DNA from 2 places in the Haloimpatiens massiliensis genome. Region 1 is predicted to be linked to the other one. Evidence: riboswitches for the same ligand, from Rfam matches in the RefSeq annotation. Region 1 holds a riboswitch; the other holds the start of a gene.

Region 1 (6,027 bases):
ATGTTCTCTACCTGGCCAATTTCTTCTATTATTCCTGTAAACAACAGCTATTCACCCCTCCCCTAACATAATTACATGAAAGCCACTATATTTTATGTAATAGTTATTAGTTCATTTATTTTAGATAAAGTTACTCTATCTATGCTAGGTATTTTTCATTTATTCACCATCATATTCATCTATCAGTTCCCTAGCTTATTATTAACTAGTGCCTCTATTAAAATATCTCCTGAAATATTTTTAACCTCTATCTTTCCTAACTCAATACACTCTTTCATAAACTCTACTCCATCACCTTCTACAGGAGTTTTTGCATCTGTCCCTCCTATTATTTTAGGAGCTATGAAACACATAAGCTTATCTACAATCCCTTCCCTTAAAGCACTGTAGTTTAAAGTACCTCCCCCTTCTAAAAGCACACTGTCAACTCCCATTTCCCCTAGTTTATTCATTAAATATTTAAGATCTACTTTTCCATCCTTTCCAGGAGTTTTTATAACTTGAACCCCCTTTTGGGCTAAAGCCATTAACTTTTTATCCTCTACCTCTTGCCCCACAGCCACCACAGTTTTAGCAGTAGAACTTACATTAATCACTTTAGAATCTAATGGTATTCTTCCATGGCTATCTACTACTACTCTCATAGCATCCTTACCACTACCATTATTTAATCTAGTAGTTAAAGAAGGATTATCCGCAAGTACAGTGCCTATGCCCACCATTACAGCTGATACTCTATGCCTTAATTCGTGAACATACTCTCTAGATATTTCATTTGAAATCCACTGGGAATCTCCTGTTTTACAGGCTATTTTTCCATCTAAAGTCATGGCAGTTTTCATTATGCAAAAGGGCATTCTAGTAGTTATATATTTTATAAATATCTCATTTACCTTTCTTATTTTTTCCTCTAATACCCCCACTTCAACTTCTATTCCAGCCTTTTTTAATATGTCTATTCCCCTTCCACATACCAATTCATTAGGGTCCTTCATACCTATAATTACTTTTTTTATACCACTTTTTACAATTTCATTTGCACAGGGTGGTGTCTTTCCATAGTGCGAACAAGGTTCCAAGGTAACGTACATATCTGCACCTTTAGGGTCTTCCTGACAGTTTTTAAAGGCATTTACCTCAGCATGTGGTCCTCCATAAAATTCATGATAGCCCTCACCTATAATTTTGCCTTCCTTCACTATCACTGCTCCCACTAAAGGATTTGGATTTGTATATCCAGCACCCTTTTTTGAAAGTTCAATGGCTCTTCTCATATATTCTATTTTCAAAAAATCACCTCTTTTAAAACACTATTGGTAAAATCAAAGGGATGTTTCCACTAGGAGAAGTGGTATTCAAGATTTGTAAACTATTACAGCGTTTAAAACTTAAAGTTTTAGTAAAACTACACTAAACTTTATTTGAAATGTGAAATTTAATCAGTTTATTAAACCACAAAAGGTACACTATGGAGTATTTATGAATTTTATCCTCCCTGCCTTTATAAAAGCTCAAAACAATAAATTTCACCATTAACACAAAAACCCTGAAGATAATATATCTCCAGGGTCCATAATCACGCTAAATAAATTCAATTAAAGAGATGCTATATAAAGCTATAAAGCATATCTTTCCTTCTCCCATCCAGACTATACTGTCGGTCTTGGAATTTCACCAAGTCAGTCAAAAGACTCGCGGACTTTACCGCCGGTGGGGAATTTCGCCCCGCCCTGAAGGTTTCACCATATTAATTTAAATAAAGTATAACACTGCTGTTTTTTCATGTCAATGTATTTTACGTTAACTTTTTACATGCATGTTTTTTCCTTTGTACACTATTTTTCTACCTCTATATACTTTACTTACAACGGTATTATATCTACTATACAAGGTCATTGAACCTCCATAACGTAAAGCCCTTTCATCCTCGATTACAAGGGTATGAACGAGATTTTACGGGTTGAATTATAAACTGTTAACACATATACCTATATATGAATAGTATATATTGTAAATAATAACTGAGGTGGAGGAATATGTATCAATCATTCAATCCATGTATGGACTATATGCCTAATCCAATGGTTAATCCTTATGCTAATATGAAAAAAATAAGGCTAACTAGAGCTTTTATACCTGATCAACCTTATATTTCTTTGTTTCCATTGGATGAAGCCCTAAAAAAGGGAACTTTATTCCCTAATCTTTATATACCTTACCCAATAAAATCTAAGGAATAGGAGGAGTTATAATGGCTAAAATGTGCTATGACGACAATGACCGCAGTAAAATGATGAAAAAAATTAAAGAATTAGAATTTGCAGCTGTAGAATTAAATTTATATTTAGATAATCATCCTAACAATCAAAGAGCTCTAAATGACTATAATATGACTACAGATATGTTGATGGATATGAAAGAAGCCTATGAAGTAAAATACGGTCCATTAACCAACTTTGGTTATGCCAAAAGTACTCCTTCTTGGAAATGGGTAGAAGAACCATGGCCATGGGAAATAGGGGAATAAGGGGGTTGTCGTATGTGGATATATGAAAAAAAATTAGAATATCCTGTTAAAATAAAATCTAAAGATTTAAAAATGGCTAAATTTCTTGTAACCCAATATGGGGGACCGGATGGAGAATTAAGCGCTGCTATAAGATATTTAAATCAGCGATACACCATGCCAACAGGAAAGACTAAAGGTTTGTTAACAGATATAGGTACAGAAGAACTAGCTCACGTAGAAATAATTTGTGCTATGATATATCAATTAACTAAAGATGCAACTCCAGATGAATTAAGGGAAGCTGGCTTAGGTGCACATTATGCACAACATGACAATGCTTTGTTCCCATCAGATGCTAGTGGAGTACCTTGGACTGCTGCCTATATTCAAGCACTAGGTGATCCTGTAACAGATATACATGAAGACATGGCTGCAGAACAAAAAGCTCGTGCAACATATGAGCATCTTATAGACCTTACAGATGACCAAGATGTAAAAGATGTTCTTAAATTCCTATGGGCAAGAGAAATCGTACACTATCAAAGATTTGGTGAAGCACTAGTAGATGTATATGACTATATAGATAGTAAAAAATTCTTTTAGGTCTATAATATATGTAGTAACGTTAATAAAGGTTGTTGGTATAGCCAGCAACCTTTTGGGGTTATTAAACATCAAAATATATCTTCATCAACTTATCTACAGATGCATTAATGGCATTATAAACTGCTGTAGCTAGCATCTCTCCAAATAAAACATGCTTACCACAATATCTTATTTTTCGGCCTTGTCCGTTAAATACAACCACTGAATCAGTGCCTGTACCAGTGGCTATTTTATCACTTACAGGACTTATTACAATTAAATCTTGCATAGCAGCTGCCTTTGCTTCTGTTATCATCATAATACACTCCACCATAGCTTCCTTTGTTAAACTTGCATTGGTTCCAAATATTATATTTATAGTCCCTGACTTTAACGCTGTTTCATCAAAATGCGGCCAATCAGCCTTATCACCAGCTCTTCTAGCATTAGAAAGTCCTAATGTTACAAAACATTGAATCTGAACATCATCTTTTTCTATAAAATACTCTGCAAAGGATTCCATTTTAGCCGCAGTCATCATACCTACATGCTTACCACTCCAATCATGCTCTTCTATATATCTTTCTATAGTTACTTCTGGTGGTAAAAACTCTCCCCCCTCATGGCTTTCATTTTTAGGTACTCTTAAATTAAGTATTCCGTCAGCATAAGTATGTCCACCATTTAAAACTGCTGAACTTAAAATCTCTACTGATGATGGAAATTTTATATGTACATAATCATCCGTTACCTCTAAATTTAAATTTTCCATGCGCTTTTTTATATTAATACACATCTTTATCCCCCTATCTATGTGCAATTTTATATTTCACATATAAAATTTATTGTTAACTTATATGAATCTATAATTTAGATACTACATTAATCCTCTGTAATTATTAACTGGTATTACTAAAATCTATTTATACAGTAAGTTTATTTATATAGTTAATATTATAACTCTCTATTAATATAGGCGTAAAGTTTATACTTTAACCGCTTCAATTCGTAATATACAATTTATACATTAAATCTACATAGGCTTTTGGATAAATATTGATTGTAATAACACCCTAAAACCGTATTATTTCGTTAAAAAATTTTGGGCTGAGTTTCAAATTACGAATTGAAGTTTAACTGTATTAAGCTACGCATTAAATGGGAATTTATTATTTAAGTAAGAGGTAAGCTCAAGTAATATAAATAACCTTTTTTACAATTATACCCCTATAGGTATTACTATTTATATCTGCTATAATGTATCTGTATATTTAACAAAAAGGAGAGATTTTTTTGAGAAAAACAAAGGACAATTTATTAACCAATACATTTGTAGTAATGGGACTTGCTTTAATAGCCTGCTTCTTATGGGGAAGTGCCTTTCCTTCCATAAAAATTGGCTATAAGCTTTTTCACATAGCTAAAGATGACACCTATAGTAAGATTCTATTTGCAGGATATAGATTTTTTCTAGCATCACTTATGATTTTTTTATTTTGCTTTATATCTAAATACTCTATAAAAGTTAGCAAAAAAAATTTTTATAGATTAATACTACTAGGTATAATTCAAACCTTTATTCAGTATATTTTCTTTTATATCGGACTTTCTAATACCACTGGAGTAAAAGGTTCCATAATAGCTTCCTCAAATACATTTTTTAGTGTAGTTATTGCACACTTTTTCTATACAGAAGATAAAATGACCTGGAAGAAAATACTTGGTGTAATTTTAGGCTTTTTAGGGGTTATTATTGTAAACTCTAAAAGCGGTGGCTTTTCTGGTGGATTTAAATTCTCTGGAGAAGGCTTTGTTTTAATCTCCAGTTTATTTGGAGCCTTTGCAGGAGTCTACACAAAAAAATTAGCAAATGATATACCACCTTTTGCTGTTTCCGGTTATCAGTTATTTACAGGCTCTATTGCTCTTATTTTAGTAGGACTTTCAGGGGTTTCCCATAACATAACCTTTACTCCTGTTGGAAGTATTCTGCTTTTATACATGGCATTTATATCTGCAGCGGCCTTCTCCATTTGGTCATTATTATTAAAATATAATGGCGTAGGAAAAGTTTCTGTTTATAAATTTTCAATTCCACTATTTGGAGTATTTTTATCCTACTTCTTTCTTAAAGAAAGCTTCTCCAGCTCAAATGTAATTTTAGCTGTTGTATTGGTTTCTTTAGGAATATATTTAATAAATAAAAAATAATTTGTTTCTTTAAAAGAAATATGTTAACTACTACCGAGATAAACAACAAAAGTTTTCGTAAGAATTCTATAAGATATCATAAAAAAGTCATGCATTAAAAGGAGACTTTCTCCTAATTTATGCATGACTTTTTTTCTTATACGCAACTCTTCCTTTATAGCAAACTATCTTCTGTCTCAATTATATATTTCCAATACCTTTTAGGCATGCTTCTCTTTTGAAGTCTTAAGTTTCTTCTATTTTCAATATTAGCACTTTTAAAATATTGCTTCCAAAGATTTTCGTAAACACTGTCACCTGTGCACTTTAAGATGTTGTCTCCCTGTTCTATAGACAAAGGGGCTATTACCCATTTTTCATCTTTATATAAGGAGACTATCTCTCTTTTTCTGTCATGTATCATAAATTGTTCACCTGAAAGTCTTTTTGCAAAATGAGGAGTTATAAGCTGAAGTATATTATGATCTGGTTCCATAGCAGCATAATATGCACCATTTCTAAGCTGCCTAAATCTTAAAAACCCAAGCATTCTATGTTTCTCATCCATAACCTTTTTACACATTCTATGCATGCTTATGACCACTTCATTATGCAAATGTAAATCCACATCTTTTCCTATTTTAAAGCCCATTTTTATATATCTGTAAATCAAGGTAGATGTACCTTCTACCTCTGACAAAAAAACATAATATATAATGCGTAGAGCATCTTTAGATATCTTT
Region 2 (6,027 bases), on a different contig from region 1:
CTATTTCCTTCTATCTTGCCTATATAATTATTATTAAGTTTTGAAAAATTAAATTCATCATATATAAAAATATCTGGTACATAGCTTATATCATAATAATGACTTACATTTATTTCATTTCCTTTTTTATCAAAAATATAATCAACCCTGTGTCTTCCTCCATCTATCTTCTTCACGCAACTGTATAAAAATTTATTGCTAACTAATATATCTAATTTAACTTGTTCTTTGTCCTTTTTAGCATTATTCGTGTTTACATTTTCTACCTTGTTTTTATTATTACTTATATTAATTTTTCCACTGTTACACCCTGAAATAGTCACTGCTAATATAAGTAACATAGCTATTATATATTTTTTCATTATATTACACCTCTAAATTTTATATAATCAAATACGTTATTACCCCATGGCTACCTATTGTAATACTTCATATTTTATGGAAGTAGAATATAATGTCATCCACTCCATTGTATAACACTTTCTACCCTTAGATAAAAATCTCTAGGGGTAGCTTTAAATACCTCCCATCTTAAACTAAGAAACATGTTTATATATATTTTATAAAATATAACTGTTTTATGCAATAAATTATTGTATAATATATTCATACAAAATTCTTAAATTTCTAAAATAATCCATAATTGTAAAGCGAGGTTTCACTATGAAAATTAATTTAGAAGAAGTAGTTAGGGCTTTATCCGTAGCTTTAGACTTAACTCAAATAAGCTTAAGTGAAAATAAAATTGTTGAAAGTAATTCAAATGTAAATACAAATTTTTACAATCATACTTTTATACATCATTCTAAAAGAACAACATATATTGCTCTAGAAATTAGTAAAACTCTTTCTTTAGATACTTCTTCTACAGTTGAATTATATGTATCTTCTCTTCTACACGATATTGGCTCTTTAAACAGTTTATTAAAAAGTGATGACACAGATAATTTTGTAAAACAGCACTGCTTAATTGGAGCTTCCATAGTAGATGCTTTTCCTATATTCGATGATTTATGTAATATAATACTTCACCACCATGAAAATGTTGACGGCAGCGGTCCTAACGGCTTAAAATGTTCAGAAATTCCTATTGAAAGTCAAATTATTATAATTTCTGATTTAGTTGAATCCTATCACAATCCTGTGTTACCTTCGTATTTACAAAAACACTCCATAGTAAACTGGGTAATTTCACAAGAGGATAAAATTTTTTCAAAAGAAATTGTAAATGCATTTCTCAAAGTAAGCTCTATAGATATGTTTTGGTTTAACATGGATAATATACAGTACATGGATTTTATTTTAGATAACATTTCTCCTAAACTAGACATTTATATGGATATAAATCAATTTGAAAGTATAGCATACATCTTTTCTAAAGTCATAGATAATAAAAGTAAGTTTACTGCTATGCATTCTAGAGGTATTTCTAATTTAGCATTTAATGTATCTAAATATTTAAATTATCCTCATGAAAAATGTATTAAAATGAAAATAGCAGGCTTATTACATGATATAGGTAAATTAGCTATTCCATCAGATATATTAGATAAAAATGGTGCACTCACTTCAGATGAATTTGCTATTATAAAATCTCACTCCTACTATACAAATATGATATTGAGCAGAATAAAAAATATAGATGACATAAAAAATTGGGCTTCTAATCATCATGAAAAATTAAATTCTAAGGGATATCCAAAGGGATTAAATTCTTCTGAGCTTTGTGAGGAATCTAGAATACTATCTGTTTGTGACATATATCAAGCTTTAACAGAAGACAGGCCTTATAGAAAAGGTTTAGATAATGAAAAGGCATTCAGCATAATAGACAATATGGCATCTGAGGGAGAAATATGCCCTACAGCTGTGTGCTATTTAAAAGATACACTTAAATTATATTATAACATTAGGTAATTCTAAATTAGAGGATTACCTTTTATTTTTTGTATTTTTAGTATAGAATATTTATAGTGTAAACTATTGAATAACTAGGAGAGGATTTTATGGAATTTATAGTAGATAGTATTGAAAAAACCTTATGTGTAGGAGAGCAAATAGGGAAATCAGCCTTGCCAGGAGATGTTATATGTCTAATTGGAGATTTAGGTACTGGTAAAACTCATCTTACCAAAGGAATTGCTAAAGGATTGGGTGTTACAGATTATATAACAAGTCCTACATTCAATATAGTTAATGAATATAATGGCAGATTAAAATTTTACCACTTTGACGTTTATAGGGTAAATGATCCAGATGAAATAAATGCTATTGGTTTTGATGAATATATATTTAGCCCTGCAGTAAGCGTTATAGAATGGGCAAATTACATAGAAGAACTTATTCCAGAGTTTCATATGGAAATAAGCATATATAAGCTCCCTGAACTAGGAGAAAATTTTAGGAAAATAATTATTAATTACACTGGAGATAGATATAATTACGTAAAGGAGATTAAAATATGAGAATTTTAAGTATAGACTCTTCAACAGAAGTAGCAAGTTGCGCTGTACTTGAAGATGCTAAAGTTTTAGGAGAAATAACTTTTAATTATAAAAAACAACATTCAGTAATTCTTATGCCTATGATAGAAAATCTACTACAAAATATAGGTTTAAATATAAACTCTATAGATGGATTTGTTTGTTCAAAGGGACCTGGCTCATTTACTGGCTTAAGAATTGGAATGGCAACTATAAAAGGCCTTTGCCAAGGATTAAATAAACCTTTAGTGAGCGTATCTTCTTTAGATTCTCTTGCTAACAATTTAGCCTATACCTCTGGCTTAATATGCCCTATTTTAGACGCTTTAAGAGACAATGTTTATACCGCCCTATTTACATTCCATAACGGAAAATTGTGCAGAATAACTGATTACATGGCTATCCATATTGATGAATTAATAAATATTATAAAAGAAAAAAATTCTACAGTTACTTTTATAGGAGACGGCACTTACAAATTTTCATCTAAGTTAAGAAACTCTTTGGATCAGTGCTTTTTTGCTCCTACGCATTTGAATATAATGAATTCTGCCTCATTAGGCCAGTTAGGTATGGAACTTTTTAAAGAAAATAAGACTGATGATATATTAACTGCTAGTCCCGTCTATTTAAGAAAATCACAAGCTGAAAGAGAATATGAAAAAAAGAAGGAATAATATGAATGATATAATAATAAAAAATATCTCAGATGAATATATTGACACAGTTCTTAAAATAAATTCACTTAGTTTTAAAGACCCTTGGTCTAAAAGCTCATTTACAAAAGAATTAGAGAATAAATTTGCTCACTATATAGTAGCCCTTATAGATGACTTAGTGGTGGGATATGTTGGTATATGGGCCATACTTGATGAAGCTCATATCATAAGCATAGCGGTGCACCCTAATTATCGCGGTTTAGGTATTTCATTTCACTTAATGAATGGTATTTTTGATTTATGTAGAAATCTTGGGGTAAAAGAACTAACATTAGAAGTTAGAACATCTAATGTTGCCGCTCAAAACTTATATAAGAAGTTTGACTTTAAAGAAGAGGGGATTAGAAAAAAATACTATTCCGATGGAGAAGACGGTTTAATAATGTGGAATAGAAATATATAAATTAAATCCCCAGTTTAAACTAATAATTAGTTAAAAACTAGGGATTATTTATTTAACTTTCACAGGTAAATTTCATACCCTTATTATTCTTTAATTTAAAATTTATATTTTATAACTAAAAAAATTTAAATTATTTATTATGATTATCCCACAAAAAGTATTAAATTACTTTAATTATGAAATTTCTCTGGAATGACTTGCATAAGAAGCAAAGGAACTGTTTAAATTTATTGTTCCGAGCTCTTATGCAAGTCATGGAGGAGAAATTTCATAATTCCACCACATTGTACCCTTTTATGGTTTAATCTTTATTATATACTCTTTATTTTTTATTTATTTCCTATACTATTGTTGATATTTTTTTCAAAATCCTCATTTGCTATTTTTATTTGTTCCTTGTGTAGTATTGGAGAAACACTTTTATATACCAATCTAGTCATAACACATACTATAGCTCCCTTTATTAAGTTAAAAGGAATTATAGCCCAAATTATAAGTGTACCTAAATTTATAACCTTTGGGTTTACTTTAGAACTCATACCTATTACTGAACTTATAGGAAATCCTAATACTTTTTCATACATTGGCAATAACACCAAAAGATTCACTATAGCTGCACCCAAACTCATGACTAATGTGCCTGCAATTAATGCTATAACTGCACACTTCTTGTCCTTCTTTCTATTGTAAATAAGCCCAGCAGTTATTACCATCATTGAACCTACTAAAAAGTTTGCAAACTCTCCTATAAAAGCTGTTGTACTTGCAAATAATCCATGAAGCACATTTTTCATAAATTCAATTATAACCCCAGCTATAGGCCCGAACGCAAAGGTTCCAATTAGTGCTGGTAAATCACTTATATCTATTTTAAGGAACTCAGGGAATATAGGTATTGATACTTCAATAAACATAAGTAAAAAAGCTATTACTGCTAATAATGATATTTTGATATTTTTGTTTAATTTTGAGTTTTTCATAAAAACCCCTCCCAGTTTTATCGAGGAATATTTTGGGAAAATTAAAAGCCCTGAAATAATTCAGGGCTCAAAAAACAAAATAAGAATTTCTCCTCTCCCATCCAGACTCTAACTGTCGGCTTCGGAATTACACCGAATCTGCCTTACGGCTCGCGGGCTATAACCGCCGGTAGGGATTTTCACCCTGCCCCGAAGATATATTATATTTTAAATATTACTAATTTTTCACTTATATTATATATTATATTTCATAAGATTTCAATATATTTTACTATATGATTATCCCACAAAAAGCATTACATTACCTGAATTATGAAATTTCTCTGGAATGACTTGCATAAGAAGCAAAAGAACTGTTTAAATTTAATTTTAGAAATTCTTCTTTTAGACAAATAAAATTATCGTAAGCCTGGCAAGGACGCCAGGCTAGCGAACCTGAGGCAGGACGCTGAATGTGAGCGTTAGATAATTTTATATGGCTAAAAGATTAGAATTTCTTAAATTAAATTTATTGTTCCGAGCTCTTATGCAAGTTATGGAGGAGAAATTTCATAATTCCATTACATTGTACCTTATTGTGGGTTAATCACTATATATAATTTACATTAACTTTAATGTAGAATAATACTTTTAAATTAAGAATTTAGAATGTAAATTGAAATTGCTATACAATTCTTTAATTTATATTTTATTAAAAACTCCTAAAGGAGTTTTATCATTAATTTTAAATTTTAAGTTTTATATTTTCAATGAAAAACTACTTATATTGCTATCTTTCTATTCCACTTAATATAATCTTTCTAACGTCCTCAGCTAAGGTAGCTTTTTGTTCTCTATCTAATTCTCTAACCTTTATACCTTTATGTATTTTAATTGTTACATCTGCCGGAATAAGACCTTTTCCACCATTTCCTTCCCATGCCTTATATGTCCCATCAATTGTAACAGGCACTACCATAACCCCTGCCTTAGTAGCCAATTTCATACTTCCTTTTTTAAATTCTCCTACGGCACTGCTTTTACTTCTAGTTCCCTCTGGGAATATAACCATATTATTGCCATTTTTCAATATGTTTACTCCCTCTTGTATGGACTTCAAAGACTCTCTAACATTTTTTCTATCCATAAATACACAATGTATTGCTTTCATCCATGTAGATATAACTGGAGCTTTTATTAGCTCTTTTTTAGATATAAAACCCATAGGTCTATTGATTCCTGCAATTAGACACGGTATATCTACATTACTCTGGTGATTAGAAACAAATAAGCATGCTTCATTTGGTATGTTTTCTTCTCCCTCAATATTAAGTTTAACTCCCACTAAATCAACTGAAAATTTTCCCCATTTATAAACTGATTTATTTAAATATCTGTTATACTTGTCCCCAGAAGAAAATTTCTTTAAAAAACTAAGTTTAATTGTTTTAAAAATTGCTCCT

Evidence for each region. A riboswitch is a leader RNA that binds a small molecule or an ion and turns the genes downstream of it on or off. The one in region 1 is predicted to bind FMN.
Region 2: it holds a riboswitch for FMN, as region 1 does, so the genes downstream of both, C1715_RS14595 (ECF transporter S component) here and ribD (bifunctional diaminohydroxyphosphoribosylaminopyrimidine deaminase/5-amino-6-(5-phosphoribosylamino)uracil reductase RibD) in region 1, are expected to answer to the same signal.

What each region holds. Positions count from the first base shown of each region.
Region 1 is NZ_LT854637.1:218,478-224,504, reverse strand. It holds gene ribE (riboflavin synthase) at 1-44, opposite strand, end outside; gene ribD (bifunctional diaminohydroxyphosphoribosylaminopyrimidine deaminase/5-amino-6-(5-phosphoribosylamino)uracil reductase RibD) at 183-1,289, opposite strand; FMN riboswitch at 1,629-1,742, opposite strand; gene C1715_RS04210 (spore coat associated protein CotJA) at 2,037-2,240, shown strand; gene C1715_RS04205 (spore coat protein CotJB) at 2,252-2,527, shown strand; gene C1715_RS04200 (manganese catalase family protein) at 2,540-3,112, shown strand; gene C1715_RS04195 (adenosylcobinamide amidohydrolase) at 3,177-3,890, opposite strand; gene C1715_RS04190 (DMT family transporter) at 4,388-5,305, shown strand; gene C1715_RS04185 (TIGR03915 family putative DNA repair protein) at 5,460-6,027, opposite strand, start outside.
Region 2 is NZ_LT854640.1:1,355,341-1,361,367, reverse strand. It holds gene C1715_RS14620 (metal ABC transporter substrate-binding protein) at 1-362, opposite strand, end outside; gene C1715_RS14615 (HD-GYP domain-containing protein) at 664-1,917, shown strand; gene tsaE (tRNA (adenosine(37)-N6)-threonylcarbamoyltransferase complex ATPase subunit type 1 TsaE) at 2,007-2,465, shown strand; gene tsaB (tRNA (adenosine(37)-N6)-threonylcarbamoyltransferase complex dimerization subunit type 1 TsaB) at 2,462-3,160, shown strand; gene rimI (ribosomal protein S18-alanine N-acetyltransferase) at 3,162-3,605, shown strand; gene C1715_RS14595 (ECF transporter S component) at 3,935-4,585, opposite strand; FMN riboswitch at 4,671-4,786, opposite strand; gene C1715_RS14590 (lysophospholipid acyltransferase family protein) at 5,355-6,027, opposite strand, start outside.